3 regions of the Clostridium sp. JN-1 genome follow, and region 2 is predicted to be linked to each of the others. Evidence: riboswitches for the same ligand, from Rfam matches in the RefSeq annotation. Region 2 holds a riboswitch; each other region holds the start of a gene.
The links. Region 2 has a riboswitch for cyclic di-AMP ahead of EBB51_RS12090 (cell wall hydrolase). Riboswitches for the same ligand answer to the same signal wherever they lie in the genome.
Positions count from the first base shown of each region.

Region 1: linked by a shared signal. The riboswitch ahead of ablB (putative beta-lysine N-acetyltransferase) and the one ahead of EBB51_RS12090 (cell wall hydrolase) in region 2 are both predicted to bind cyclic di-AMP.
Region 3: linked by a shared signal. The riboswitch ahead of EBB51_RS06175 (LysM peptidoglycan-binding domain-containing protein) and the one ahead of EBB51_RS12090 (cell wall hydrolase) in region 2 are both predicted to bind cyclic di-AMP.

Region 1 is NZ_CP033465.1:971,332-982,258, forward strand. Features, by position in the region: gene EBB51_RS04775 (response regulator transcription factor) at 1-157, shown strand, start outside; gene EBB51_RS13640 (hypothetical protein) at 138-293, shown strand; gene EBB51_RS04780 (sensor histidine kinase) at 489-917, shown strand; gene EBB51_RS04785 (undecaprenyl-diphosphatase) at 1,143-1,730, shown strand; gene EBB51_RS13740 (phosphatase PAP2 family protein) at 1,792-2,136, shown strand; gene EBB51_RS04795 (NifB/NifX family molybdenum-iron cluster-binding protein) at 2,224-2,580, shown strand; gene thiT (energy-coupled thiamine transporter ThiT) at 2,763-3,443, opposite strand; TPP riboswitch at 3,527-3,635, opposite strand; gene ablB (putative beta-lysine N-acetyltransferase) at 3,739-4,587, opposite strand; cyclic di-AMP (ydaO/yuaA leader) riboswitch at 4,730-4,862, opposite strand; gene EBB51_RS04810 (DUF3787 domain-containing protein) at 5,031-5,198, shown strand; gene nifJ (pyruvate:ferredoxin (flavodoxin) oxidoreductase) at 5,243-8,770, opposite strand; partial or broken gene EBB51_RS04820 (radical SAM protein) at 9,407-10,276, shown strand; gene EBB51_RS04825 (4Fe-4S binding protein) at 10,817-10,927, opposite strand, start outside.
Region 2 is NZ_CP033465.1:2,528,097-2,539,023, reverse strand. Features, by position in the region: gene EBB51_RS12105 (tetratricopeptide repeat protein) at 1-261, shown strand, start outside; gene trxA (thioredoxin) at 380-697, shown strand; gene EBB51_RS12095 (NAD(P)/FAD-dependent oxidoreductase) at 709-1,572, shown strand; gene EBB51_RS12090 (cell wall hydrolase) at 1,616-2,155, opposite strand; cyclic di-AMP (ydaO/yuaA leader) riboswitch at 2,158-2,291, opposite strand; gene cdaA (diadenylate cyclase CdaA) at 2,481-3,329, shown strand; gene EBB51_RS12080 (CdaR family protein) at 3,299-4,534, shown strand; gene EBB51_RS12075 (FAD-dependent protein) at 4,524-6,122, shown strand; gene EBB51_RS12070 (asparaginase) at 6,211-7,191, shown strand; gene aspD (aspartate 4-decarboxylase) at 7,316-8,965, shown strand; gene EBB51_RS12060 (ATP-binding protein) at 9,353-10,015, shown strand; gene EBB51_RS12055 (4Fe-4S dicluster domain-containing protein) at 10,121-10,330, shown strand; gene EBB51_RS12050 (3-methyl-2-oxobutanoate dehydrogenase subunit VorB) at 10,349-10,927, shown strand, end outside.
Region 3 is NZ_CP033465.1:1,246,969-1,257,895, reverse strand. Features, by position in the region: gene EBB51_RS06200 (response regulator transcription factor) at 1-635, opposite strand, end outside; gene EBB51_RS06195 (glycosyltransferase family 2 protein) at 785-1,729, shown strand; gene EBB51_RS06190 (GtrA family protein) at 1,732-2,151, shown strand; gene EBB51_RS06185 (glycosyltransferase family 39 protein) at 2,163-4,346, shown strand; gene EBB51_RS06180 (TrkA C-terminal domain-containing protein) at 4,422-5,045, opposite strand; cyclic di-AMP (ydaO/yuaA leader) riboswitch at 5,350-5,479, shown strand; gene EBB51_RS06175 (LysM peptidoglycan-binding domain-containing protein) at 5,482-6,276, shown strand; gene EBB51_RS06170 (ribonuclease Z) at 6,591-7,523, shown strand; gene EBB51_RS06165 (alpha/beta-type small acid-soluble spore protein) at 7,655-7,852, opposite strand; gene EBB51_RS06160 (hypothetical protein) at 7,958-8,425, opposite strand; gene lgt (prolipoprotein diacylglyceryl transferase) at 8,735-9,505, shown strand; gene EBB51_RS06150 (alpha/beta-type small acid-soluble spore protein) at 9,614-9,787, shown strand; gene EBB51_RS06145 (DUF1002 domain-containing protein) at 9,863-10,729, opposite strand.

The DNA.
Region 1 (10,927 bases), 1.2 Mb from region 2:
AAAGTTGATTGAAGAAGTATGGGGTTATGATTATGTGGGAGATACTAATGTAGTTGATGTATTTATAAGATATTTGAGAAGTAAAATTGATGGTGGCTTTGATGATAAATTCATGACTACCGTAAGAGGTGTAGGATATGTTATTAAAGAAAATTGATGATATTTTTAAGGTTATTAAAAGTGCAAAAATTTCTGTAAAGTTAACTGCATTATATGCTGTCATGTTTTCATTAGTACTGCTGCTTTTGAATGCATCAATTTTATTTGGAGTAAAATATTATATTTATAATTAAGCAAATAGACAAATTGATGATATGCAAATTTATTGGATAGGTGGGGAAAAGATGATAGGGATGCCTTAGAGAAATCAATTTATGCTATTAAGTTAGAATCTTACAATATGGCTAATTTAATTGAGAAGTTACTCTTTCTTGCAAGGGGTGATAGAGGTACTCAACTGATAGAAAAAAGAATTTTGGATTAATGAATTGATTGGTGAAGTAGTTGAAGAAACTAGGCTTATAGAAAAGGATCATGAGATATCCAATAAGGAAAATGATGTTGTAAAAATTTTGGCAGATTACAAGATGGTAAAACAAATGATAAGAATATTTATTGAGAACAGTATTAAGTTTACTCCAAAGGGTGGAACAATAGATATAAGCTCAAAGGTGCAGGAAAATGCTGTGAAGATAACTGTTAGTGATACAGGTATTGGAATACCTAAAGATGAAATTGAAAAGATATTCAATAGGTTTTATATTGTGGATAAATCTAGATCTAAGGAAAAAGGTGGGTCTGGATTAGGATTGTCTATAGCTAAATGGATTGCAAGTGTACATGGAGGAACTATAGACGTAGATAGTGAAGAAGGTAAGTGGACAAAAGTAACCGTAACATTAAACTTAAATACGTAAATAATATCTTTAACATTAAAAGGTGAAGGAGAAAGTTTCTTTCATCTTTTTTTAATTATCCAATTTTAAAATATAGAACATTTTTTAAGATGAATATAAGTTCTTTTTAATATAATTTTAATCTTGAATAGTCATAATGTAATACATAATAAAAATCGGTACAGTAATTTATATGTAAATAGTGGTGTTTATTATCAAAATATATTATAAAGGAGATAGTTAAAAATGAATATGGAGATTTTTAGGCTTATAAATAATTTAGCAAATAAAAATATGGTTTTAGATAAGATAATGATTTTCTTTTCAAAAGATATGCCTTATATATTTATGGCAGTTATTGCAATAATATTTATTTTAGAAATTGTAAAAAGAAATTCTAATTATAGAAAAGTTGTTTTTAGTACCTTTGTTATTACAGTAATAAATTTAATATTAAGTTTTATCATTGGCAGTATATACTATGTGGACAGACCTTTTGTTCATAATAAAGTAAATTTATTAACACCCCATGTGGCAGATGCATCTTTTCCAAGTGATCATGCAATAGGAACTATGAGTATAGCTTTAGGGCTTGCAAAATATAATAAGTTAGTTAGTATGATTTTAACTATAATGTCTATAGTTGTAGGCTTTTCACGAATATATGTTGGACATCACTATCCTATGGATGTTGTAGGGGCATATTTAATGGTTTTTGCAACAAGCTATATTTATAACTTAAAATTAAGAAGTAAGGTTGAAAATTTATATGAAATGGCTGAAAAAAAGGCGACAATAAAATTAGGCTTCAAGTCATTATATAATGAAATTTAAATATACTTAAATAAGTTAACTTAATATAGAAAATAATAAGTTAGAATACTAAGCTTAAGATATGTTGATTAAAATATATAATCTTGTTATAAAAATTCTCAATGACAGTTTAAAGATATTTCATTCTCTTGGAAAAATAAAGGCTGCCATAGCAGAAACAGCAGTTTTATTTTTGATGTTTTTAGCTTACACTATAATAAAGTACAGTAAGAAAACTTGGATCAAACCATTAGCTATAGATATTTATTTATGTCTTTGCTTTCTTATTGGATTAAGCATGGTTTATTTAAATTTGCAGTATCCAAGTGATGTTGCAGCTGGATATGAATTTGGAGTGGTTTATCTTAGTTTAAGTATTATTTTATTAGAGGTTTATAAAGTTTTACCTGATGCAATAATAGGTTAAGTAAATTTTGCTGGCATTTGACAGCAATCTATATATATCATATAATTTAAATAGCATATGCCAATAATAATATGGAGGTTAGATAGTATGAAAATAGCATTACCTAGTAATGGAAACGTGGTTAATCAACATTTTGGAATGAGTAAGAGTTTTGAAATTGTAACAGTAGAAGATAAAAAGGTTACTAATGTAGAAGAAATATCTTCTGAAGAATTTCAACATCAGCATGAAGGTTTAGCAAACTTGCTTTCAAAGCATGGAGTAGAGGTAGTTATAGTAGGAGGCATAGGTCAAGGAGCAATTAATGGTTTAAAGATGAATGGTCTTCAAGTAATAAGAGGAGCATCAGGGGAGTACATGAAGGTTGTTGAAGAATACATTAATGGAACATTAGAAGATAAAAATATAGTCTGCAATCATCATGGAGAGCACCATAATCATTAAAAAATAGAGGACAGAGGGAGAACGTACCTAGATTTGTGTAAATCAAATCTAGGTACGTTCTCTAAGTTAGCAATGTTTCGCTTTAGCGAAACGAGTTATCAAAAGTTTAATTAAAGATTTTTCGTAAGCTTAGCGGAGAAAAATCCTCCTTCACCGTCCTCTGTCCTATGTCTTGGAAAAATTTACACCCCTGGGGTAGAGATTCCTTGTTTATGTTTGTTAAAAATAGAGTACAGCTGTTCTATAGGAAGAAACGCCATAATAACAATACATATTCCGCCTTCTACTGCCATAAAAGGTCCATTAATCGTAAGTGAATATAAATATGTAGACATTCCTTTAGGAGCAAAGCTTCCGAAAAATACCACACCGGAAATGAAGTGGCATATAAACCGAGCAAATACAGCGACAATAGTTCCTAGTATCTTTCTATCTCTAAAATAGCCTGCAAGTCCAAGAGCCATAAAAGGCAGTGGATAATCAAATAATACTTGTACAGGATGGAGAATGTAAGGACCAAGTATTAATGATATTATTCCGTATAAGAAGCCAGTTAAGAACCCAACTTCAGGACCATAAAAGAATGCCATAACTAAAATTGGTACCATACTTCCTAAAGTTACACTTCCGCCTTGTGGAAAGTGATAAATTCTGAAGATTTTAAGTACAGTTGCAAGCGCAAGAGCTACTCCAATTTGAACAACCATGGAAGTGGTGAATTTTATCTTTTTTACCTTAATTGCAGCCAAAATTAAAATAATTACAGCAAGCAGTGCAAACAAAGATACTGGATGTTTTAAAATTTCAATTAAGTTTTGAGGAATAGATAAAAAAACTTTTAAATCTTTTAAAATAACGGACATAAAAAAAACCCCCTTAAATTAGTGCTCAGGAAGTCTAGGTTTAACACAAAAAACCGACTCCAGATATTCGGAATACGGTTTTAATTGTATATAAATCACTTTTCCTACGCTGGTATTATCCAGATCAGGTATAAGGGTTTATGAAGAATAATAAACTTCACTTCTCAGCCTAATGCACCCCTAGCACTTTTATAAAATTTTATTTAATTATACCACTAAGTCTATTAAATTTAAAGCCTGCTTGCTGCTTTAAGTTTGAGGCTGGCGGTAAAATGAAAAGGGGCAGGAGTATAATTTAAATGTCTTTAGCCCAAATATTAATACTTTCAAACTCACCGCATATATTACAATCATTCACTAGCTTACCTCTAAAGTTAAAGCCGTGTTTACTCAATACAATATTTATACTTGGATTTATCGCCCTAGACAAACTATATAAGCTAATGAATCCTTCCTTTTTAAGATCTAATTCTAAAAGGTAAATTATATTTGACAATATGCCTTTATCTCTATAGTGAGGGTAAGTAGCACAGTCAGCTATTTCTGCATTTAAATTTTCGTAATCTAAATATGCAGAAGCTGCACCAATTATTTTACCATTATAAGTGGCAACTTTATATAAAACATTTTTGTTCATATTTTGAATTAAATAATCCTTATCATATATTTGAGAAGGATACGCAAAAAATGCGCTAGAAAATAAGTCTATTAATTCATCTATATCGCTTTCTTTTGCATTCCTTATCTGGTACTTGAAATTATTACTAAACTTAAAACTATTTTTTACATTTAAACTTTTCATTAAAAATAACTTTTCCATATTATCATTTTTACAAGCTTTTCGTTTACCTATTATAAAGTACGACATGCATAAAGCATCCTCGCCTCTAAAATAGGAATCTATTTTACCTTCTAAAATAAATCCTGCATCAGAAAAAGTTTGAAAATATGCGGTATCGCAGTTACATACAACTTTGCTTAAATGCTGTCTTGATGCATAGCGTATTATTCTTTTTATAGTTTGTACCGATATCTTATGGAAATTAACTATTTTTACACGGTTATTAATATAATCAATATATATTTTACTTTTATCTATTTTAGCATAGTAATTATTATTTAATTTACATTTAGCAGCATTCACGATTTATTCTCCCCTTAAAAATTAATAATATATAAATCTAATAATTAGATAAAAAATAAGCTGCAGAGAAGCAACTGCAGCTTATTAAATGCTATTTATATACATGATAAAAAATACAGTATATATAATAACAAAGTATACTAAAACTTCTCTTCAACGCTTACGAGATTAGCTGACGGATTTGGGTCGAAGAAAATAACCCTACTTATCATATTTTGATAAGATTCACCCCAAAGTTGGTTCTCCCGTTCGAAATGATTCAGCGCTACCGCTATTTATTATTTTACATATAAGCATATCATTATAATGTATGCATGTCAATATATTATGATTCAATGACTCAATATATTATATTCAATTGATGATTCAATGATTCAATTAAATAATAATTTTTCATACATTTTTTAAAATTAGAGATAATATCTATGAAAGGAGGAGTTGTTATGGAAGAAGATAGAGTTAAGGATAGTTCTATGGAATCTCCAATTGAAAAACATGATACTGCAGCATGGGCAAATATTCACAAGTCAAAACCAGTTTCAAATGTACCCGTGCCAAGTGAATTCGATGTTAAAAATGCCAAGGAATATGTAGATTCTAATGAAAAATGATGCTAATAATAAAAAGTCTAACCAATTGGTTAGACTTTTTATTATTAGCAATGTTGAAGAGATGATAATTTTTTGTAAATATTGTATCTTTCGCGAGCATTATTTTCAGATTCCTGAAATGCTTTTTCAACCCTTTCAGGGAAGACTTTCTTTAATGAAGAATAACGGATTTCACCATTGATAAAGTCAATATATGGTTTTGTAGGTTCTTTTGAGTCTAATATAAATGGGTTTTTACCATCTTGTTTTAGCATAGGATTATACCTAAATAAGTGCCAGTAACCAGATTCAACGGCTTTTTTCTCCTCAGCCATACTCGTTCCCATTCCAGTTTTAATACCATGACTTATACAAGGTGCGTAAGCTATGATTAAGGAAGGACCTTTATAAGCTTCTGCTTCTGTAATTGCTTTAATGGCCTGGTTCATATTTGCACCCATGGCTATTTGAGTTACATAAACATTTCCATAGGTCATAGCCATCAATCCTAAGTCTTTCTTCCTTGTTTTTTTACCACTTGCAGCAAGTTTTGCAACTGCTCCAGTAGGAGTTGACTTTGATGATTGACCGCCTGTATTTGAATAAACTTCCGTATCCAAAACAAATATATTTACATCATCACCTAGTGCAAGAACATGATCTAATCCACCATATCCTATATCATATGCCCATCCATCGCCGCCAATTAGCCAGTGGGATTTTTTAATTAAATAATCTTTTTTCATGAGAATTTCATTTAAAATATTATTTTGTTTAAGATCTTCATTATTTATTAGTTTTAATATCTTTGCAGAAGCTTTTTTTGAAATATCTGCATCATTAAATCCACCAAGCCATTCTTTAAAAGCTTCTTTGAGTTCAGAATTTATATTCATTGTCACAGCTTGATTCATCAAATCAGCTAATCGTTCTCTCATTTGGTTTACAGCAAGGAACATTCCATATCCATATTCAGCATTATCTTCAAATAATGAATTACCCCAAGAAGGTCCTTTGCCAAAATTATTTGTAGTGTAAGCTATTGAAGGTGCACTTGCTCCCCAAATAGATGAACAGCCTGTTGCGTTTGCTATCATCATTCTGTCTCCGTAAAGCTGAGTCAAGAGTTTGACATAAGGAGTTTCACCGCAGCCAGGACAAGCACCGTTAAATTCCAATAGAGGTTTTGCAAATTGACTTCCCTTTACTGTGTGCAAATCCATTAATCCTTCTTTAGAAGTAATTTTTAAGGCATATTCAAAGTTGCCAGATTGTTCATCTATTTGTTCCTGGGCAGGTTTCATTATAAGGGCCTTACCTGGAGCAGGGCAGATATCTGCACAGTTTCCACATCCAGTACAATCAAGTGGACTTATTTGAATACGATATTGTAAGTTCTCAAGACCTTTGCCAACAGCCTTCTTAGTTAAAAATTCTTTAGGAGCTTTTTGTAGTTCTTCATTATTTACCAAGCATGCTCTTATTACACCATGAGGACAAACATATGAACATTGGTTGCATTGTATACACTTGTCAATTTGCCATTCAGGTACACGAACTGCAATTCCGCGTTTTTCATAAGCTGATATGCCAACTGGGTAAGTACCATCTTCCATTCCCTTAAAGGCACTAACTGGAAGTTCATCTCCTTCATGTCTTGCCATGGGTCTTTCAATTTTACTAACGAAGTCAGGAACTTCTTTTTTAGGAATATCTTGGCCTTTAGCATCTTTCCATGATTCTGGTACAGTAACTTTATGGGCAGCATTTACACCAGCATCTATTGCTGCCTTATTTGCGTCAACTATATTCTTACCTTTTTTACCGTAAGTGTATTCTACAGAGTCTTTTAAATATTGCACTGCTTGATCTGCAGGAATTATATTTGCTAGTTTAAAGAATACAGCTTGCATTACCATGTTTATTCTAGAACCCAACCCAACTTTCTGTGATATTGAAATTGCATCAACTATATAAAATTGAATATTATTTTGGGCAATATATCTCCTCATTGAAGCAGGCAGGTTTTCATCCAATTCACTTTCTTGCCATGGACAGTTTAAAACAAATGTTCCATTTTTCTTTAAACCTTTTAATACATCTATATTGTAAATAAAAGATTTGTTGTGGCAAGCGGTATAATCTGATTCATAAACCAAGTAAGGTGATTTTATTGGTTTATCTCCAAATCTTAAGTGGGAAACTGTACTTCCGCCGGACTTTTTACTATCATATGAAAAATAAGCTTGACAATATAAGTTTGTTTTATCACCTATGATTTTAACTGCTGTTTTATTTGCACCAACAGTACCATCTGAACCCAAACCATAAAATTTACACCTTATAGTTCCTTGAGGTGATGTATCTATTACCTCGTCTTCTGGTAGAGATGTATTTGTAACATCATCAACTATTCCAATTGTGAATCTATTTTTTGGATTAGGATTTTCAAGATTTTTAAATACAGCTAGGATTTGAGAAGGTGTTGTATCCTTTGAACCCAATCCATATCTTCCACCAACTATTACAGGTTTATCTGGATTATTATAGAATAAATTTACTATATCTAAGTAAAGGGGTTCTCCTGTGGAACCAGGTTCTTTTGTTCTATCCAAGACAGCAATTTTTTTAACCGTTTTAGGTAAATATTTAAAGAAATAATCAGAAGAAAATGGTCTGTACAAGTGCACTTTTATAAGACCTACTTTTTTATTATTTTGTCTTAAATAATCTACAGTTTCTTCTATAGTGTCACAAACTGATCCCATAGCCACAACTACATATTCAGCATTTGGATCTCCATAGTAATCAAATGGATGATATACTCTCCCAGTGATTTTTTCTATTTCCCTCATATAGTTTTCAACGATGTCAGGAACAGCATCGAAAAACTTATTTGAAGATTCTCTTTGTTGAAAATAAATATCAGGATTTTGGGCAGTTCCTCTAACAGAAGGATGTTCTGGATTTAAAGATTTATTTCTAAACTTTTGTATTGCATTGTAGTCTACTAATTTTGCAATATCAGCATAGTCAATTACTTCAATCTTTTGATATTCATGTGATGTTCTAAAACCATCAAAAAAGTGTAAAAATGGTATACTGGATTTAATTGCTGAAAGATGAGCAATATTTGTCATATCCATGACTTCTTGAACATTAGATGATGCTAAAAGTGCAAATCCAGTTTGCCTTGTTGCCATAACGTCTTGATGGTCGCCAAAAATTGATAATGCATGAGTTGCAAGTGCACGGGCAGTTACGTGAAATACACCAGGTAGAAGTTCACCTGCTATTTTATACATATTAGGTATCATTAGAAGCAGTCCTTGTGAAGCAGTGTATGTAGTTGTTAGTGCACCAGCAGCTAACGATCCGTGGACAGCACCAGCAGCACCAGCTTCTGACTGCATTTCAACAAGTTTAACTGGCTGACCGAATATATTTTTTCTACCATGAGCAGACATGTCATCTACAAATTCAGCCATCGGAGTAGATGGTGTTATAGGATAAATAGCAGCAACATCTGTGAAGGCATAGGAAGCTTCAGCAGCAGCTTGGTTTCCATCCATGGTTTTTAACTTTTTTGACATACTATGTTTCCTCCTCTATAAATAATTTTTAACATATTTAGTATTTACAAAGTACGTCAATTGAATTCATTAATTTAGATAAAATTCTAAATTTTAATTATATAATTACGCTGTTGGGCAAGGGGCAAGCTATTGTATAGCTATGCCGCTTACGCTAAATTTAGGTTTCATGAATGGAAGTTTGAGGAGGATAGATATATGAACATTTTCACTTAAAATTAAACTATTTAATATATAAACTTTAATTCCTTGATATTCATATTCATCATAATCTTCATAGTATTCTCTATTAAAATATTTTAAAATCTCAACCTTGAGATTTGTGACTTTTTTCGTCTCACCATTTCAACAACCTATAGAGTTAGAAATAGTTTTAATTAAAAAGCAGCCTCGAACTTTTTTAGCATATTTAAGAGCTTTTTCTTGAATAGTTATCATATAAACATCTCCAGATAGTATTTAGATATTAAAAAAATTATCTATACTATATAAATTATATTAGTACAGGCTTAAAATCAACTACTTAATTATGACTTAATACAAAATTATTGTTATAATCTTTATGTTGATTAGTTAAAGTAGTAAATAATCAGATAGGATATATATTTTGTATTTTGTATAAAGGAGATGTTATATATGGAATATGAAGGCATTGTATACAGACCGCCAAGTGAAGCGTATAGTTTGATAATTCAAGTTACAATAGGGTGTTCACATAATAAATGCAGTTTTTGCAGCATGTATAAAAATAAAAAATTTAGAATAAAAAGCTTAGAAGAGATATATGAAGATTTAAATGAGGCAAGACAAGCATATAATTACGTAGAAAAGATATTTTTAGCTGATGGTGATGCGCTTGTACTTCAAACAGAAAAATTAAAAAGTATACTATTAAAGATAAGAGAACTATTTCCAGAGTGTAGAAAAGTTTCTGCTTATGCTGCACCAAAAGATGTTTTGAGAAAATCTATAAATGAACTTAAGGAACTTAAAGAATCTGGAATAAAAATGCTGTATATGGGAATAGAAAGTGGAAGTGATTACATATTAGAAAAAATAAATAAAGGAGTAACTGCTTCTCAAATCATAGAGGCAGGACGAAAAGTTAAACAAAGCGGTATAAGACTTTCGGTTACTTTGATTTCTGGAATAGGTGGAAAAGATAAATGGAAGGAAAATGCCCATGAATCTGCAAAAGTCATAAGTGAAATTGATCCAGATTATGTTGGACTTTTAACTCTTATGGTTGAAAGAGGGACTCAAATGTATGAGGATATAAATTCAGAAAGTTTCAAACCTTTAACACCTGAGGAAGTTATGTTTGAGACACGTTAACTTGTTAAAAATATACAAGTCAGTAGTTGTATTTTTAGAAGCAATCATGCTTCAAATTATGTATCGTTAGGGGGAACATTATCACGGGATAAAGACATTATAATTGAAAAAATCGATGCTGTACTTAAAGGTGAGCACGGCTATAAACCTGAAGAATTTAGAGCATTGTAGCAGAAAATTAAACTACCTATATGGGGTTCCTAGTTCCAAACTTAGTTTACACTCCGGGATATGCTGCCAAACTTCAGCACGATAAATACTTTTAATCATTCTAAGGCTCAGTATTTTGAAAATCTAATAAACATTGATAAACTCGTGCCTCAAACAATATCAATATTTATAGATTTTCTAAAATATTTCGCCAAGAATGATAAAAAAGTATTTATATGTGCTTTCATTTTGGCAACATACCCCTGCGTGCAAACTAAGTTTTAAGCTAAAAGGAATGTATAGTTATTTTAATTTACAAATCAACTTACACGCAGGGATATATATACAGCCTGAAGACACATTAAAAACTTTTATTACAAGTTTTAGCGAAGTATTTTAGAAAATTCTAGAGGCCCAAATACTGTTTGAGCTTGCGAGTTTATTTGAGCCTCTTGAATTTTCAAAATAAGAGCTTTAAACTTGTTAAAAGTTTTTACAGTGTCAAAGGCTGTATATATTTCCCGGAGTGTAAGTTAAGCTGCAAACTAGAAATCCTATAAGCTAAACAATTTTTAAAGCTCCCATTGGACATAGTTTGACACATTTGCCGCATTGTAGACATTGTTCATGATTTACAACAGGTGCATTGAAATTGTATTGAGTTAGAGCATT
Region 2 (10,927 bases):
TATTTGTATTCACATATAATATATATGCTTGGTCTTAGTTATAATTCTTCAAAAGATGTTGAAAATGCAATAAAGTACTTTGAAAAGTATGATCAAAACTTTCCAAGTGGAGATTATGAAGAAACAGTATTATATAATTTAGCAGTTATATATAAGGATATAGATAAAACAAAAGCGAAAACATATGCAAATAAACTTGCAGATAACTATTCTTCATCCATGTACAATAACTCCTTAATTCAATCAATAATAAATTGGTAATTTTTACACCCCAGGGGTGTAAAGTGCAATGTATTAAAAACTATTGACTGAATACATTAAGTATTATAAAATAAAAAATATAAAGATACCCCATAAGGGTATAAGGAGGTAACAAATTATGGTAAGTGAAATAAAAGATACTGATTTTTCAAAAGTTATTAAAAAAGAGGCATCTCCTGTAGTAGTAGATTTTTGGGCACCTTGGTGCGGACCATGCAAAATGCTTGGACCTGTCATTGATGAAATTTCAAGTGAAATAGGTGAAAAGGCTAAATTTTATAAGCTTAATGTAGATGAAAACCCAGTTTCATCAATGGAATACAAGGTAGCAAGTATACCTACAGTTATTATATTTAAAGATGGAAAACCAGCAAAAACTCTTGTTGGATTTAGACCAAAAGAAGCAATAAAAGGTGTTATAGAAAACTATATCTAGAGGTGAAAATAGTGAGTAATAGATATGATATAGCTATAGTTGGAAGTGGAGCTGCTGGATTATCTGCAGCTGTAAATGCAAAGATTAGAAATAAGAATATTTTAGTATTTGGAAATAGAGATTTAAGTCATAAACTTAATAAAGCCCCACTTATTAAAAATTATCTTGGATTTTATAACATTAAGGGAAGGGACTTAAAAAATGAGTTTCAAGGTCATATAGATGCCATGAATATAAATATTATATATGAAAGAGTTAATGCCGTATATGCCATGGGAGACTATTTTACAATCTCAGTAAATCAAAAAAACTATGAATCCAAGGCTGTTATAATAGCAGCTGGTATAGAACAAACGAGTCCATTAAAAGGTGAACAAGAGCTTCTAGGTAAAGGCGTAGGATATTGTGCAACCTGCGACGCACCGCTGTATAAAGGAAAAGTTGTAACAATTATAGGGTATAATAGGGAAGCAGAACAAGAAGCAAACTTTGTAAGTGAACTAGCATCAAAGTTATATTATATACCAAGGTATAAAGCAGATTATAGCTTAAAAGATAATATAGAAGTAGTTTTAGATATGCCGCTTGAGATAGTTGGAAAAGATAAAGTAGAAAAACTTGTATTAAAAAATAAAGAAATAATTACAGATGGAATTTTTGTATTGAAGGACAGTATATCTCCCGGCCAGCTTGTTCCTGGAATAGAACTCGACAAAGGGCACATAAAAGTAGACATAAATATGAAGACTAGTATAAGAGGTTGTTATGCTGCTGGCGATTGTGCTGGAAAACCATATCAGTATATGAAAGCAGCAGGTCAAGGTCAAGTAGCGGCATTAAATGCTGTATCGTATTTAGATTCTATAATAAATTAAAAATATCCCTGGATTATAAAAAGTCCAGGGATATTTTAATATGTTAATTTGCTGTAAAGAACACATGATTGCCAATGGTTTTTACATTTTCCTTATTTATGTCCTTCATCCATCTAGATGTTGCTATTTGTGGATTGTAGAAAAAGACAGCTTTTCCTGTTGGATCAGATCCATTTAAGGCTTCCAAAACTGCCTTATAACAATCTTCACTTTGGGGAGCAGAAATTGTTCCATCATTATTCACACATGAAAAAGCGCCTTTTTGCATTATTACCCCTTCTACCGTCTTTGGAAATTCAGGATATTTAAGTCTGTTTAAAATTACAGAAGCAACTGCTACTTTTCCTTCAAAGGGTTCACAATTGCTTTCAGCATATACTACTTTAGCCATTAAGTCTAAGTCTTTTTGAGTTATATAAACTTTCTTATCACAGCAATTAAAAACTTGGACTACCTGTTCTCCTTCATTTTCATTAAATAAGTTGATATCGGAAGTATTATTTTCCCGGGCACTGACTTTAAGTGGAATAAACATTAATAAACTTAAAGTAAAAATTATAAAAATTATTAGTTTTTCCTTCAATTAAATCCTCTCCTTTTACCTACGGGGTTAGCTGACGGGTTCGGTAAAGGCATAACCTACGTAAAACGATTCACCCCAAAAATACTGGTTTCCCCGCGTTTTTAACAGAAATTGAAAACTTAGGCTTAATGGTAGTGTAACCAATAGTTTAAAAAAAATGCAAAAGTTTATTTTTTTTATTAATATTTTATAAATTAGATTTTGTTTTGATATAAAGCATTATTAAATAGTGTATAATTAAGTATAAAGTAGAGAGAAAATTATGCAGTATGAGAATATTGTACGTGATATAAGTTACAACATATTTAACAAAGGAGTGAAATGGGTGGAAGCATTAGACATGGTAATCAATTCAGTAAGGAATATCAGTATATCATCAATAGCAGATATACTAGTTGTTTCATATATTTTTTACAAAGGTTATATGCTAATAAAAGAAACCAGGGCTGAACAGCTTTTGAAAGGTATTATATTAATTTTATTTCTTATTCCTGTAAGTAATTTTTTTAATCTTACAATGCTGAATTGGATACTGTCAAAGACAATTACAATAGGTGTGCTCTCTCTTGTAATTATATTTCAACCTGAAATTCGAAGTGCACTAGAACATCTTGGCAGAACTGCTTTTAATGATATACATATGTTTGAGGATGACGAAACCATGAAAAAAGTAATTAATGAAATTGTAAACGCAGTTGGAAATTTATCCGTAAGCAGGACAGGAGCACTCATAATAGTAGAGCAGTTTACAGGACTTGAAGATGTAATAAAGACCGGGACTAGATTGGATGCAGTGGTATCATCGGCACTGCTTGAAAATATATTTGTAGTAAATACTCCGCTTCATGATGGAGCAACAATAATAAGAAATGACAGGATAATATCTTCAGGATGTTTTCTGCCGCTTACAAATAATCGCGAATTGAACAAAAAACTAGGCACAAGACACAGAGCTGCAATTGGTATTTCAGAAAAATCTGATGCACTTATAATTGTAGTATCTGAAGAAACTGGAACCATTTCACTTGCTGTAAATGGAAATATGACTAGAAATTATACCAAGGAAAAGCTGCGAAGTATTTTAGTGAGAATTATAAAGAAAAGACAGCATAGAAAATTAACCATTAGAGAGCAGGTGGTTCAATGGATCAAAAAGATAAAAGACAGCAAATAGTTGTAAAGGTATGCTGTGTAATAGTATCGTTTATATTATGGCTTTTTATATATAATGTTGAAAACCCCGTAAGAGAAAGAAAAATTGTAGTTCCTGTTCAGGTTATAAATAAAGATACACCTGTACAATCTAATCTCGTACCTATAGATGAAGATAATTTAAGTGTTACATTAACTATAAAGGGAAATGCATCTGATTTATATGCTGTCAAAGCTTCACAATTTAAACTTGTATCTGATTTAGGTACTTATGTAGTAAAAAAAGGTGAAAATAAAATACCCGTTCAAGTAGTAAAGAGCCCTTCTACTGTAAGAATTGTAAATAGCGAAAGTTTATGGGTTAAGGTAATAATTGAAGATTTAAAGAGTAAGAATGTCCCAGTTAAACTCTCACTTTTAGGAAAAGCCAAGAGCGGATTTTATGCAGCTAAACCCGAACTAAGTGTAAACCAAGTTAAAATTAAGGGATCACAGGATGCAATCCAGAAAGTTACAAAGGCAGAAGCAGTATACAATATCCAAAACGTTTCAGAAGATGTAAATAAAAAAGTAACTTTAAGAGCTGAAGATTCGTTGGGAAATGTAATAAAAAATGTAGAAATAGAACCTAAAGATTTGGATATATCTATATCTGTCAAAAGAATAAAGAGTGTTCCGGTAAATGTAAATATTTCAGGAAACTTAAATGATTATGGTATAAAATCAGTAGTTCCAATAGACTCTAGTGTAAATATAACGGGAAGTGAATCGCAAATAGCTAATGTGGAAAGATTAAATACTGAAAGCATAGATGCAAGTACACTTAATGGAAAAGATACAGTAGAAGCTAGAGTTATTTTGCCTCAAGGAGTCATACTTATAAACGGCGGAAATACAGTCAAATTAAAAGTCAACTTTTTTGATAATAAAAGTACGCAAAAACAAGTAACTGTGAATATACAAACCAGTAATTTAGATGCCAGCTATAATGCAATTTTGAGTTCAAGCACTGTTAACTTGGTTGTAACGGGATCTCAAGATGCTGTTCAAAATCTCAAGGACAGTGATATAACAGCAATTGTGGATTTAAGTGGTGTTAAAGAAGGGCAAAATACCGTTCCTGTAAACATAAGTTTGCCGGATGGAATAACCAAAGTGTCTCAGGATCCAGAACAAGTGTCAGTTAATATAAGCAGAAAAAATCAGGAGGTAAAAGATGGGCATTAAAATAAACAATATAATTTTAAATATAGAAGAAGATTTAAGCCAAGTTAAAAATAAGGCAGCAAAAAAAGCTGGAATCAATGTAAATGATATAAAAAAGTTAAGAATAGTTAAAGAGTCTGTAGATGCTAGAAGGAAAAATACCATAAAGTTTGATTATGCTGTTGAAATAGAATGTGAAGATGAATTAAAAATAGTAAATGAAGCTAAATCAAAAGATGTAAGAATGATAAAAGATAAGTATAATCAAAGTTTTGAATTTGGCAAAAAGAGAATGAAACACAGACCTATTATAATAGGAATGGGACCTGCAGGGATGTTTGCAGGTCTTTTGATGGCTCAAAATGGATATCAACCTATAATTATAGAAAGAGGTCATAATGTAGAAGAAAGGACTCTTGAAGTCAATAATTTTTGGAATACTGGCAAATTAAACATGGAGTGTAATGTTCAATTTGGAGAAGGCGGCGCTGGAACTTTCTCTGATGGAAAACTTACAGCAAGAAGTAAGGATTCAAGATGCCGTTTTATAATTGATCAGTTTGTAAAAAGTGGAGCACCTCAAGAAATAATGTATAGTAATAAACCGCATGTTGGAACGGATATTTTAAAAGGAGTCGTTAAAAACATAAGGGAAAAAATAATAAAACTTGGAGGAGAAGTTAGGTTTAACAGCAAACTTGAAGATATATTGATGGAAAATGACAAGTTAAAATCAATAATTGTAAATGGAGAAGAAATGCCGTGTGAAAATCTTATATTAGCCCCAGGACATAGTGCTAGAGATACCTACGAAATGCTTTATAAAAGGGGAATATTTATGGAAGCCAAAGACTTTGCAGTTGGAGTCAGGGCTGAACACCTTCAAGAAATGATAAATGAAAATCAATATGGCAAGTATGCAAATCATCCAAGATTAAAGGCAGCAGATTATAGACTTACATATACAACAAAAGCAGAAAAAAGAGGAGTATATAGTTTTTGTATGTGTCCTGGAGGAGAAGTTGTGTCTGCTGCGTCAGAAGATAAAAGACTTGTTACAAATGGAATGAGTAATTATAAGAGAGATAAGAAAAATGCAAATTCAGCCGTTGTAGTTTCAGTAAATAAACATGATTTTGGCGGAGATACACCCCTTTCTGGAATGGAATTTCAAAGACACTATGAAGAACTTGCATATAACCTAGGTGGAGGAGGATATTTCGCACCAGTAGAGCTTTTAGGAGATTTTTTAAATGATACAGTTTCGAGTAAACTTGGAAGTATAACACCAACATATAGACCGGGATGGGAATTTAGAGACCTTAGAAAATGTCTTCCTGAATATGTTGTAAGTGCACTTAAGGAAGGATTTTTAAACTTTGATAAGAAGATAAAGGGATTTGCAAGCAGCGATGCAGTCTTAACTGGAATAGAAACGAGAACATCTGCACCGCTTAGGATAACGAGAAATGAAAAACTTCAAAGTATATCACTAGAAGGGTTATATCCATGCGGCGAAGGTGCAGGATTTGCAGGAGGAATAATATCTGCTTCGGTAGATGGTGTTAAAGCTGCAGAAAGCATAATGAAAGAATACGCACCATTTTAGCGTATATCACGTTATTTTATATGTACACTCTAAGATCAATATGCTAAAATAAAGTTGATTTTAATGGTAGATAAAGGAGATCAGGTAAATGAAAAAAATAATCATTATATTTACTGGTGGAACAATATCCATGAAAAAAGATGAGAATAATGCATCAGTACCATCTATGAGTGGAGAGGATATACTAGAGCTTACTCCAGGCATAGATAAAATTGCAGATATACATTTTTTGGATTTTGGAATGGTGCCAGGACCGCAAATGACTCCGCAAAAAATGTTTGAATTATCAAAAGTTATAGATAAAAAAGTTAAAGATGAAGGATACGATGGAGTAGTTGTAACTCACGGTACAGATTCGCTTGAAGAAACTGCATATCTTGCGGACTTAACCTATAATAATTCAAAGCCAGTAGTTTTTGTAGGTTCAATGAAAAGCAGCTCTGAGTTTGGATGGGACGGTGCATCCAATTTAATAGATGCAGTACTAACTGCATCATCAAAAGAAGCAGAGAATAGAGGAGTAATGGTTGTTATGAATAAGGAAATACATGTTGCTTCTCAAGTAACCAAAACTAATACACGCTCTCTGGATACATTTAAAAGTCCGGACTTTGGACCAATTGGCTGTGTTGATAGCGGAAAAGCTTATTTTTACTATGATTACACCAAAAGACAGCACATTTCTGTAGAAAAAGTTGATGACAAAGTAGATCTCATAAAAAGCTGCTGCGGCATGGATGATAGACTTTTGAAGTTTTGTGTAGATTCTGGAAGTCACGGAATAGTAATTGAAGGAATGGGAAGAGGAAATATTCCACCTAAAATGGTTACAGGAGTAGAATATGCAATAAATAAAAATATACCTATTGTATTAGTATCAAGATGCATGTCAGGAAAAGTTATTGATGACTATGGATATGAAGGTGCAGGAAGAGAACTTAGAGAAAAAGGAGTAATTTTTGGAGACAATCTTCCAGGACAAAAAGCTAGAATTAAACTCATGGTATCCCTTGGATTCACTAGAGACTTAAAAAATATAAAAGAGTTTTTCGAGAAAAATTATTATTAATTATTTTTTATAGGTAGATTTGCGAGCAGCACTTAGTGTAAAGCTATTATAAACTATAATAAACTTGGTAAAAATATTTATGTAATTATAGTACGTAAAGATAAATAGATCGGGAGGAAACTTTATGAATAACTTTAATCTTCAGCGTGAAGAAATAGAAAGAGTTTATGGAAAAATAAGCCCTTTTGAATTAAAAGATAAATTGATAAGTTTAGCAGGAGAATCCAACGAAAGCGGAGCACATTCACTCTTAGATGCAGGAAGAGGAAATCCAAACTGGATTGCTGCATCGCCAAGAGAAGCTTTTTTTACATTTGGACAGTTTGCTGTAGAGGAAAGCCGCAGAACATGGAGCGATAATGACCTTGCAGGCATGCCTCAAAAGAAAGGAATTGCAAGACGTTTTGTTGACTTCGTAAGGAGAAATGAAAATATAAAAGGAATTGAGACACTAAAGAAAATTATAAACTATGGTGTCACAGTAAAGCGTTTTGACGCTGATGAATGGATATATGAATTAGCAGATGGAATTATTGGAGATGACTATCCAGTACCTGATAGAATGTTAAAACATGTTGAAAGCGTTGTACATGATTACTTGATTCAGGAGCTGTGTTACAACGAACCTTTAGAGAGAAAATTTGACTTATTTGCAGTAGAAGGTGCTACTGCAGGAATGTGTTATATTTTCGACAGCTTAATTGCAAATAATATATTGTCAAAGGGAGACAAAGTTGCGTTAATGGCACCAATTTTTACACCATACCTGGAGATTCCACATCTTCCAAGATACAACTTTGAAGTAGTTGATATAGTTGCCAATGCAGCCTATAAAGATGGTACGTGCAGCGGTCAGTATTCTGATTCTGAACTTAAAAAACTTTGTGATCCAAGTATAAAAGCTTTATTTGTAGTAAATCCAAGTAATCCACCTTCTGTTGCAATGAAACCTCAAATAGTGAGGTACTTAAAGGAAATGGTTGAAAACTATAATCCTAATTTGATGATTATTTCAGATGATGTATATGGTACTTTTGTTGATGACTTTCATTCACTTATGGCTGATTTGCCTTACAATACCATAGGAGTTTATTCATTTTCAAAGTACTTTGGAGTAACAGGATGGAGACTTGGAACTATTGCATTATATGAGGACAATGTATTTGACAAACTTTTAAGAGAACTTGATTCCGATAAGAAAGAGAGGGCAAGGAGAAGGTATGCAGCACTTTCAACCAATCCAGAAGAAATCCCATTTATTGATAGAATTGTAGCTGACAGCAGACAAGTTGCACTTAATCATACTGCAGGATTGTCTACACCTCAGCAGGTACAAATGGCATTCTTTGCATTATTTGCTTTGGTTGATAAAGAAGATAGGTATAAAAACTTAACTAAGAGCATATGCCACCGACGTCAAAAATTATTGTTTAAGGGATTGGGATTAGAGCTAAAGGAAGATCCTTTTAGTGCTGCTTACTACACGCAGTTTGACTTGCTTGAGTGGGCTGAACACAACTACAATAAAGAATTTGCAGAATATCTTAAGAGCAACTATAAACCAATAGATATTTTAATGAAACTTGCAGAAGAATCTTCAATTGTACTTTTAAGCGGAAGTGGTTTCCACGGTCCTGAATGGTCTATAAGAATATCTCTTGCAAATTTAAATGATGAATCATACTCAAAAATTGGTGAAGTAATTCATAAAATATTAGAAAACTACGTAGAAGATTGGAAAAAGTTGAAAACTGCAAAAATCGTAAAAGCTTAATTATTAAAGCGGCTGTCTCAAAATCATTTTGAGACAGCCAATTTTAGTTATTTAAATATGTTGAGAAAATGGAAGCATTATGAACATATTATACGTAAGCAAGCTTATGTAATTAAATAACAAACTTAAAATATATTAGGAAAGTTTAATTAACTGTGATATAATATAAACAAAGATAAAAACAATTCATTAAATTACAAAATTAATCGTAGAAATTCATTCACTTTTAAACTATTACCTTAATTACCAAAAACTATTCTTATTATTAACAAAAGATTGTTATTTAAAATACAAACTTTAAAATTTTTATAAAGTTTAATAAATATCTTAGGAAACCATTAGTATACGTTTACTTAAACGTTTGCTTTAATGTAAGAGGTGATTTGTATGAGCCGAATTAGTATTCTAGCAGGACATGCTGGAAGTGGAAAAACAGAAATAGCTATAAATTGTGCAGTAAATTTAATTAAAAGTGGTCAAAAGGTTGTACTTATTGATATGGACATAGTTAACCCATACTTTTGCATAAGGGATATGAAAGGAAAACTTGAAGATATGGGAATAAGGGTCATATCTGCAGATCCAGATTTATCTAATGCCGAACTTATGGTAGTACCGCCGGAGGTTATATCTGCATTTCATGATAAGAGCCATAAGGTAATAATGGATATAGGCGGAGATGACGGTGGAGCTATAGTCTTAGGACAATACAATAGGTATTTTAAAGAAGAAGAGTATGATATGTATTTTGTAATAAACAATAACAGACCATTAACTTCTAAAAATGAAGATGTAGAAGATTACATGAAATCCATAGAAAGGGCTTCAAGGCTCAAAGTGACGCATCTTATATCAAACACAAATATGTCATATGAAACTGCGCCTTCAGATATATTAAAAGGGGACAAGAATGTTGCAGAGTTATCTAAAAAATTAAACATACCTTACAAATATGCAGTCTGTCCAAGAAGGCTTGAAGAAAAAGTAAAGGGCAAAGTTAATGCTGAATTATTACCCATAGATACTTATATGAAGCTGCCGTGGGTATAAACAGTATATTTTATTTTTGATTATTTTGTAGGTATATATAAATATATTTACAAATATTATATATTATATATCATATAAATTTAAACTCAAGGAGGGAATTTTCTTATGCCAAAGGTAACTTTTAGAGAAGAAAGATGCAAGGGTTGTGGGCACTGCATAGAAGCATGTCCTAAAAAGATCATAAGTTTTTCGACCAAACTTAATGCCAAAGGATATCATCCAGCAGCAATTAGTGCAGACAAAGCTAAAGAATGTATAGCATGTGCATCATGTGCAAGAATATGTCCCGATTGTGTAATAACAGTTGAGAAGTAAATAAAGGAGGGTGCTTTAATGGGAGAAAAAGTTTTAATAAAGGGTAGTGAAGCAATTGGCGAAGCTGCAATTAGGGCTAATTGCAAAGCATTTTTTGGTTATCCAATAACCCCACAGACAGAAGTTGCAGCTTATATGTCAAGAAAGATGCCTAAAATAGGGAGAATATTCATACAAGCAGAAAGTGAAATTGCTGCTATAAATATGGTTTATGGAGCAGCAGGTACTGGAGTAAGATGCATGACTTCATCAAGTTCACCTGGAATAAGTTTGAAGTCAGAGGGAATATCCTACATTGCAGGAGCAGAGTTGCCGTGTGTAATAATAAATATAGTAAGAGGCGGTCCAGGACTTGGAAGTATTCAGCCAGCTCAATCAGATTATTTTCAAGCTACAAAAGGCGGAGGACATGGAGATTACAGGATGCCTGTATTTGCACCAGCATCAGTACAAGAAATGGTAGATCTCCTTCAAGATGCTTTTGATGTAGCAGACATGTATAGAACCCCATGTATGGTAATGGGTGATGGAATGCTTGGACAAATGATGGAACCTGTAACATTCACAGAGAGAAAACAAAAGGAACTTCCTCCAAAA
Region 3 (10,927 bases), 1.3 Mb from region 2:
ATTACAACATTACTATTTATATTCCTAAGTTTTTTTCTTAAATATGAAAAATATACTTCAATATTATTATTCATCTCTACATCTGAATCAATTCCCCAAACCCTATCCAAAATTTGATTCTTCGTTATAACTTGATTTTTATTACGTGCTAGAAGTTCTAGTAGTTGTGATTCCTTTGCTGTGAGCTTTACCTTATCTCCATCACATTCAATTTCAGCTTTAAGTGGATCAAACACTAATGATGATAATTTTATACTCCCATCTTGAATAAAATCAGTGTGCCTTCTTGAAAGCGCCCTTATTCTTGCAAGCAATTCTTTGGAGTCAAAAGGTTTTATTAAGTAGTCATCTGCTCCATTATCAAGTCCCTCTACTCTATCATCAATTGAATCCATAGCAGTAAGCATAATTACGGGTGTTTCAATTTTCTTATTTCTAATATTCTTTAAAATTTCAATTCCATTTTTGCCTGGTAGCATTCTATCCAAAATTATAATATCGTATATTTTACTCTGTGCCATCTCATCTCCTTCACTTCCATCATAAGCTACATCTACTATGTAGTTATTCTTTTTAAGAATGTAGGCAAGTGCATTAGAAAGCATAATTTCATCTTCAATTAAAAGTAATCTCATAATATCTCTCTCCTTCTATTAAATTATTATATAATAAAAAAATCTATGTTCAAACTTAATTTACAATTGCCATTAATTTTTTAAGTAATTTTTAAGGTTAATACCTCAAAATAGTAATTAATCAAAACATAGAAAATGAGGTGAATAAAATGCATAATATAGTTTACTCTGTAGTTGTTCCTCTGTATAATGAAGAACTTGTAGTTAAAGAAAGCTATAAAAGATTAAAAGACGTAATGGACACTACATGTGAAAATTATGAAATCATATTTATAAATGATGGAAGTATAGATAAAACTCGTAATATAACAGAAGAATTATGTAACAAAGATGAAAAAATAAAGCTTATTAATTTTTCCAGGAACTTTGGACATCAATGTGCAATAACTGCTGGAATGGAAAATTCAGTAGGAAAAGCTGTAATAGTCATAGATGCTGATCTTCAAGACCCACCCGAGGTAATGCTCGAGATGATTAAAAAATGGAAGCAAGGTTATGATGTTGTCTATGGGAAAAGAGCAAAAAGGGAAGGTGAATCCTTTTTTAAAAAATTTACAGCCAAATCATTTTATAGATTGTTAAAAAATATGACTAGTATAGACATTCCAGTTGATACTGGAGATTTTAGACTTATAGACAGGAAAGTATGTAATGCCTTAAATTCGCTTCCTGAAAGGAACAGATATGTACGTGGTCTTATAAGTTGGGTTGGATATAAGCAAACATTTGTTGAATTTGTAAGACATGAAAGATTTGCAGGAGATAGCAAATATCCTCTTAAGAAAATGATGAAATTAGCCTTTGATGGTATAACTTCATTCTCATATAAACCACTTATTCTTTCTGGTTATTTAGGAGGTCTTTCATTTTTCATTGGATTTGTTTCGCTTATAGTAAGCATTATTAAAAACTTATTAAGTGGAACCAGCATCATAAATACTGGTTTTGCCATGTCAATTAATTTTATAATGTTTGGATTATTATTTAGTTGTATAGGTATAATTGGACAATATCTTGGAAGAATTTTTGATGAAAGTAAAGCAAGACCTAATTATATTATTGAAAATATAGTTAGTAACAGGAGGGAGCAGTAAACATGGATCAATTAATAAAAACCATGGATTCTATTTTTAATGGAAAATTTAAAGTACTGAGTCGTTTTTCGACCACTGGTGTTTTAAATACATTAATAGATTTTATTGTATTTATGTTGTGTCAAAGTATACTTGGAATAAACTATGCTATAAGTCAGGTTATGGGATACAGCTTTGGAATTATAAATAGTTTTATATTTAATAAGAAATGGACATTTGAACGTGGAAGTTCAGATAAAAAGATAATTCATGAATTAGCACAATTTATTATAGTTAACTTAATTTCACTTATTGTAACTCTATTCTTGATAAAGTATCTAGTTGGCAGTTTTAATTTAAATGTATACCTATCAAAAATAATTGTAACACTCATAGCACAAGTTATAAATTTTGGATCATATAAACTTTGGATATTCAATTAGGGAGGAAAGCTATGAAAAAAATAAAATTTACAAAAGAACGCCTTGCAATAACTGTAGTACTTTTAATATCTACAATACTAAACTTTGGCAATTTAGCTATAGAAGGATACGGAAATGAATATTATGCTGCAGGAGTAAAAAGTATGCTCATGAGTTTTAAGAATTTCTTTTTCGTATCATTTGACCCAGCTGGATTTGTATCCATTGACAAACCACCTTTAGGTTTTTGGATACAAACAATATCTGCAAAAATATTTGGATTTAGCGGATGGAGCATATTAATTCCTCAAGCTCTTGCAGGAGTTATATCCATAGCTCTTATATATTATATAGTTAAAAGATCTTTTGGACATATATCTGGACTGATTTCGGCTATATGCCTTGCCATAACACCAGTTTTTGTTGCTGCAAGTAAAAATAATACCATAGATAATCTTTTAGTAGTTACATTACTTATAGCTTGCTTGTTTTTATCTAAAGCTGCTGAAAAAGGCAAACTTAAATATCTCATTATAAGCCTGGCGCTTGTAGGAGTTGGTTTTAATATAAAAATGCTCGAAGCTTACATGATATGTCCTGCAATATATATAACATATTTAATTTCCTCAGCCGTACCTGCAAAGCAAAGAATAAAACATCTTATTATAAGCACAGTTGTACTTGTTGTAATATCCTTATCATGGGCAGTAACAGTTGACTTAATTCCATCTCAAAATAGACCATTTGTAGGTAGTAGCACAAATAATACCATAATGGAACTTATACTTGGACATAATGGATTGGAAAGACTTAGCCGCAATAGTGGTGGTATGGGTGGCGGATTTAATGCCGGCTCACAGGGACAAATGAGAAATTTTAAAAACAAATCAAATGATAGAACCACTACTTCTCAAAATAATATTCACGGAAATAATCATCAAGGTATGACACCACCATCAGGTTGGCAACAAAATTCTAAATCACATCAAAATATGCCTGAAGGACCTGATGGTCAAAGATTAAATAACAGTAGTCCTGGTAGTGGTGGTCCTAGTGGAGCTAATGGACTTTCAGGAAATTTTGGAGGCCAGACACAATCAGGCTTTACAAGACTGTTTTCTAAAAATGTTTTATCAGATCAAATAATTTGGTTTTTACCTTTATCATTCTTAGGATTTATAGCTGCTGCAATAGTAGAAAAGCTTAAATTTCCTTTCAATGACAAAAAGAAACTTGATTTAATACTATGGATAGCATGGCTTGTACCAGAATTTATATACTTTAGTTTTACAAAAGGATTGTTCCATCAATACTATTTAACAATGATGGCTCCACCAATTGCAGCATTATCCGGAATAGGACTCACTTCAATGTGGAAGCTTTATAAACAAAGTGGAATTAAATCATGGCTATTACCTATATCATTTATTGTAGAAGGATTAGTAAACCTACTCATGTTATCATACTTTAATACTATACCAACTACTATTAAATATATGATTATAACAGCTATAGTTTTGTGTTTTGCATCATCAATATTTCTCATATTGTACAAAGCAGCAAAGAAAAAAAGTTTGAATAGTGAAGAAAACAAGATCAATTTTTCCAAGATATTTACAGCTATTGCTCTTATAGGTATTCTGACTACACCTGCAATTGGCTCTGCTGCCACTCTAACTCATAGTGTAAATGGAACTATGCCTGCTGCAGGATTGGAACTTTTGACAAATGGTGAATCAGATAATCGTATGATAATGGGACGTGAAAATAACACTAGTAATCAAAAACTCATAAAATTCCTAGATAGTCATGTTACAAATGAAAAATATGCACTTGTTGTATCAAGTTCTACTTCTGCTGAAGGCATAATACTTGAAAGTGGCAAGAGCATTATGGCTCTTGGAGGTTTCTCTGGCTCAGATAAAATATTAAATTTAAATCAGTTTAAAGAGATAGTTAAAAAAGGTGAAGTAAGATATGTACTCACAGGAGGCATTGGAGGAAGAGATTCAGAAGATATTATGAACTGGGTTCAGAAAAATGGAAAAGTAGTTTCAGAAAGTGAATGGAAAGAAACTAATAATTACGAACATATTAAAAATCCATCAAATAGTAATAATACTAAAAGTAACACAAAAGATCAAAATTCGAGATTTGCTGGAATGGGCGTCATGAATAATGAAACACTATATGATTTAAAAGATACTGTAAAATAAGATTCATATAATATATAAAAGAGGCTATTTCAAGGTAATTAAAAATTTTCTTAAAAATAGCCTCTTTTCTTTAAGTTATTTATATAAGAACTTTTTAACTTTAGTATATGAATCTTTGTTTCCTATAAAGATAAAAAAATCTTTTTCTTTAAAAACAGCAGTAGGTCCTGGAGAAATTATCAATCTGTTATTTCTTCTAATTGCAATTATAGTAGCACCTGTGTTTTGCCAAAACTTAACTTCACTTGCAGTTTTCCCTATAATTTTAAGCCCACTATGTATTTCAAATTCAAATGGAACAAATGGACTGCTGTTATTGAAACGGTTTAAATAATCAATAATTTGATTGATTACACTTTCTATTTTACATTCAATTTCCCTTTTATCTTCTGCTAATGTAATTACTTCTTCTTTTAAGAGGTTGATAGAATCAATTTCTTTAAATTTGTCAATAAACTTTAACGAGTTATCCACAGATTTTACAATTATTCCGCTTCCTTTATTTACATCTACTATTTCCATGTCATGTAGTAAATTTATAGCTCTTCGTATAGTCTCCGGTGACACATTGTATTCACTTGAAAGAGTTGACCTTCCATAAATTTTAGTTCCTACTGCAAAATGACCTGAAACTATCCTGTTTGCTATATCAATGGCTATTTTCTGATAAATAGGTTTCGTAATTAATTCACTAGACATTATAAATTTTGTTAAAAGGTAATAGACTTTTAACAAAATTCCTCCTTTCGTTATATAGTTTTCAGCATATCTTTTAATTATAGGTTCTAAACGTGTATATGTAAAGCAGGATAATTAAGAACTAATTACGTTAGACTTAAGGAAATTCAATATACAATTCAAAAGCTGATAATGATACAATATAATGCTTAATAGTTAGGATTTCCTATTTTAGTGCGCTAATTTACATATATATGCTTAATTACCTCCAATTTAATATGGATGTCCTCATATATTTTTGTTAAAATTACACTCATGAATAACTAATAAAAATATGCCGAATCTCCTTTATGGAGTACGGGGGATTTATTATGGGGTGAATCTTAGTTTTATTAAGTAGGGTACCTCTAACCCGAACCCGCCAACTAACCTCGAAGGCAAGATGGAGGAATAATTTATGTCAAAATTTAAATGCATCAAAACTTTACTTGTAAGTCTATCATTATCATTATTTGCTTTTAGTTCTGTACAAGCTGCTAGTTATAAGGTTACATCAGGTGATTCTCTTTTTACCATAGGTAAACTTTTTTACACTACCTCAGGCACCCTCATGAAAAATAATAACTTGACAAGTTCAGCTATATATCCGGGTCAAGTGTTGAATGTACCTGCTGATGTTTACACTATAAAAAGTGGTGATACCTTATATCTTATAGCTAAAAAATATGGTATTACGACAAATCAATTAAAAAAAGCAAATGATAAATGGGATGATATGATTTACCCAGGTCAAAAATTAATTGTACCTGCAGCAACAGCAGATACTAGCAATAGTAATAGTGGACAAGCTGTTCAATCAAATACTACTGCTAAACCTATAGTTGCATATAATACTAATGATTTAGATCTTTTAGCTAGATTAGTAATGTCAGAAGCACAAGGGCAACCTTATACAGCTCAAGTAGGTGTAGCTTCTGTAGTTTTAAATAGAGTTAAAAGTAGTGAATTCCCAAATTCAATAAGCTCAGTTATTTATCAAAAATCCGATGGATACTATCAGTTTACTCCAGTTGAAAATGGATTCATAAATAATCCTGCTTCAGATGAAGCAAAAAAGGCTGCTTATGATGCTCTATATGGATCTGATCCAACAAATGGTGCAATATACTACTTTGACGACAGTGCAACTAATACATGGCTGTGGTCAAGACCTATAACTTTAAGAACTGGTAAAATGGTATTTACACATTAATTAAAGCAGAGGATAAACCTCTGCTTTTTTATTTAAAGTAAAATGTTACCGGCACTTTTTTTACTCTTAACTTTCGTTATACTATCTCTAGTTTCTCAATTTTTATACTAAACTTTATCACTTTCTCATCCTTAGCTTACTTCTATTATATGAAAACACGTAACAATTGTGATAATAATGAATCATTTTTGTATTGATATCCATTTAAATTGCTCCTTACTTACTATAATTTAATATGTTTAGTTATATAATATATTTAGTATATGATTAATTTAAACATATGTACACTAGATAATATATAGAAGGTGATATTAATGCTTGACATTTGTCTATTAGGCTGCGGTGGTAATTATCCTACTCCTCAAAGAAATTTAACATCTCTTTTAGTTTCTTATGAAGGGGAAAAAATTTTAATTGACTGTGGAGAAGGCACACAAGTATCAATGAAAATTTTAGGATCAGGATTTAAGGAAATAAGTGCAATATGCTTTACACATTATCATGCAGATCATGTTGTTGGGCTTCCAGGACTTCTCCTTACAATTGCAAACTCCGGCAGAACAAAACCACTTACAATTATAGGTCCAGATAATTTATGTAAAGTTGTAAAAGGACTTACTGTAATATGCCCTCATTTGCCTTATAACTTAAATTTAATAGAATTAACATGTGACAACCTCGAAAATTTCAAATATAAAATATTTCAAATGGAAAATATAGAAATGTATGCAGTACCAGTTGAACACAGTCTGCCGTGCTTAGCATATTCAATAATCATAAAGCGAAATAGAAAATTCGACAGAAAAAAAGCAGTTGAACATAAAGTACCAATGAAGTTATGGAATATACTTCAAAAAGGTGAATCTTTAAGTTACCAAGGTATAAAATATACACCCGACATGGTACTTGGAGAAGAGAGAAAAGGAATAAAATTATGTTATTCTACAGATACAAGACCTACATATGGATTAATTGACCTTTCATCAAATTCTGATCTTTTTATATGCGAAGGTATGTATGGTGATAACGAAAAATTGGATAATGCAATTAAAAATAAACATATGCTCTTTTCGGAAGCTGCAAAGATTGCCCGTGAAGCAAAAGTTAAAGAATTGTGGCTTACTCACTTTAGCCCATCATTAAGTGATCCAAATTGTTATCTTGAAGAAACAAAAAAAATTTTTAACAATACACACTTAGGATGCGATAGGAAATTTAAAAGTTTAAATTTTAGCAGTATTTTGTAACAATTCAACGTGGTTCATACAGAATTAAAAATGAAGAAACTAAAAACTTAAATGAAGGGTATAGAATATAAATTAAATTGATTTATATTCTATACCCTTTTATTATCTAATCAAAGTATAATATTAATTAACTATTTTACGCCCTTTTCGTAGGCTTCCACCATTTTTTTTGTCATCTGACCTCCTACGGAACCATTTTGTCTAGATGTAAGATCTCCATTATATCCTTCTTTTAAATCAACTCCAACTTCTTTTGCTGCTTCCATTTTAAACTTATTTAAACCTTCCTTAGCTTCTGGAACTAATACTCTATTTCCTCTACTTGCCATAATTGTTTCCTCCTTTTAAATTTATTAAGTTATTTTGTTTACACTAAAAGTTTGTGTATTTTTAATATTATTACTCTATTTAATTAAAGGAAATACATACAGCATTTACTTCACAGCGTTCTTTTTTACATTATTCTCTCTAATGTCCACTTTTACATTTTCTAAATCATTCTTTAATAGTTCATTATCATACTTTTCTTCAATCTTAAATTGTAATCTTAAAAATTCAGTAAGATTGTCCTGATTTATTTTTTGTTTAAACTTTTTTTTTGCATCCCTTTTTGCTAACTTATTCACCAACTCCCTATAAAATACATTTTCATCATAATTCTGAATTTTTCTTTCAACTTCTTTGTCAAATTTATACGTTGGAAAATATACATCATACTCATTACTATAATCTACATAATCCCTATAACCAAAATGACTACAAAACGAATATATGTAGTTTTCTATGCCTTCATACTTTCCCTCTATTTCAGAAGGAACATTGAAATCATTGACAATGCTGTCGCCTAAATATACCAACTCCATAAGTACTTTAAACTGTTCTTTAGTAAAATCAATTTTCACTTTTATCACCTTCTAAAAAATTTAATATAATTTAACATCTATACTATTTAATTATAACAAATTTTCTTAATTTTTGGTATTACTATAACTTTAAATTTTTAATGTTATTACCAATTTACATGCAAAATAAATCCATTTCAAACTATCTATTTAAATTATTTGTTTTTAATCATAAATATTTCTACATTTAAACTAAAATAAAGTTGATATTTAAAATATCCTAGGTGTAAAATATCTCTATAAGTATTTTAATTGGAGCTAATAAATACAAAAAAACTTAAAATATTATAAAAGATAAGGAGAATTACTTTGAATCCAATAGCATTTTCAATTTTCGGTTTAGATATAAGATGGTATGGAGTTTTAATTGCCTCAGGTATTTTAATTGGGCTATTAATTGCAAACTATACCTGCAAAATAAGAAATTTAAATTACGATACTCTTTTAGATATAGTATTAGTCTGCCTTCCAATAGGTATAGTAGGTGCGCGAGCTTATTATGTTTTATTTAACCTAGAAGACTATGACAGCTTAATTTCAGCTATAAATATCAGGCAAGGTGGTCTTGCTGTACATGGCGGTCTTATCTTTGGGCTTACAGCTGCAATACTATACTGCAGACACAGAAAAGTAAACTTTTTAGATTATGCTGACATTGCCGTTCCATCCATAATATTTGCACAAGCACTTGGAAGATGGGGAAATTTTTTCAACGGTGAAGCTCACGGCAGTCCTGTATCATATAGTTTTATACAGCACTTTCCACACTTTATACAAAAAGGTATGTACATTGATGGAACCTATTTTAATCCAACATTTTTATATGAATCAGTATGGGATTTACTTGTCTTTATAATTCTAATATATCTTATACAAAGATTTAGAAAACGCGGTTTAATATTATTTAGTTACATAGGTTTGTATTCAATAGGAAGATTTTTCATAGAAGGAATGAGGACAGATAGTTTGCTCTTAGGTCCGCTTAAGATGGCTCAACTTGTCAGCCTTGCAGGAATCACTGCATGGATAATTTTCTTGATATATGCATTTAAAACAAATAAACTTCAAAATAATAAATAGAGCTGTCTCGAGATGATTTTTTTGAAACCCCATGAATCATTTTGAGACAGCCTCTTGTATATTTTAAAGCTAAAATACACAAGCTATATACCGAGGAGATGATACCATATGTCTAGAAGAAGAATTTTAGTTCCTGAAGCTAAAGTCAAATTAGATAAATTTAAAATTGAAACAGCAAAAGAGTTGTCAGAATACAACAAAAATCATAAAGAAAAACAGCTTAACGTGGGCGGACACATGGTTAAAAAAATGGTTGAAGATTATGAAAAAAAATTAAAATAACTGCGTAAAGTAAATAATCTGTGAAAACTCTTTTTAGAACATTCACAGATTATTTTTATGTTTAAATTTTATTAATTAAAATAGATTTGAAAAAAAGCTTTTTATTGAACTCATAAGTTTATCAAAAAATCCTTGAGCTTGATCACTTGTCATAACATTTTTTAACTTGCCTGCAACGTCATTCAATTGACCTTTTACATCTGAAAAGTTTAAATTGAGACCATTTATTTTGTTCATAAGTTCAGTTATCTTATCAATATCACCCGAGCTAAGATTTACATTGTAGTTATTAGTTACATTTTCAACTATTTTTTTTACTTCTTCTGTATCCTTAGGTTTGTCCTTGATAACCTGTGTTTTAATGTCATTCATAAGACCTGCTGCCTTATCTTTTCCTATTTCGTCACCAATTTCACCTGTAGTCACAAGTTCATCATTTGCAACTTTCTTTTTATCTTCATCAATTTTAGTTCCACTGCTGCTATTTTCAAATCCTTTAAGAATTCCTGTAAGAGCTGCAGTACCTGATACATTAAAAGGAGCAGCAGCTTTTACATTTGCATTTTTTATTCCAGCTGTAATCAATGCATTTTTTATCATATTGCTGTTAACCCAATATATGTTATTTGTTGACACATTTAATCCGCCGCTTGTTGTTGGTTCTACATAAGAACACGATATTGATTTTGTACCTATTTTACTGCTATCAGCTGTGTTTCCAAGATACTTTTTTTCTTCGTCAATATTAACTTGTATTATATTTGCCTGATCTTTAGTAACATTAAAATATTTAAGCATATCATTTTTCTGTGATTCTGTAAGATCACCGCCTAGTGTAACAACCTTGTATGCATCTGCGTAAACTTTATTTCCTGGTATACATACTGCAGATAACATTATAAATACTATCAATAATTTACTCATTAACGCTTTAACTTTCATATTTAAACTTCCTTCCTTATCTTAGATATTATAAATCTACATCATTAATATACACTACATTGAGCAATAAAAAAAGCCTCAAAATTGAACCTCTTGTAATTATATTATCATATTTCTACAATTATACTTAATACCAGTAAACTGACATAAAAATAGCATGGAAATACCCTACTTTAGCAGGTATTTTCATGCTATTTA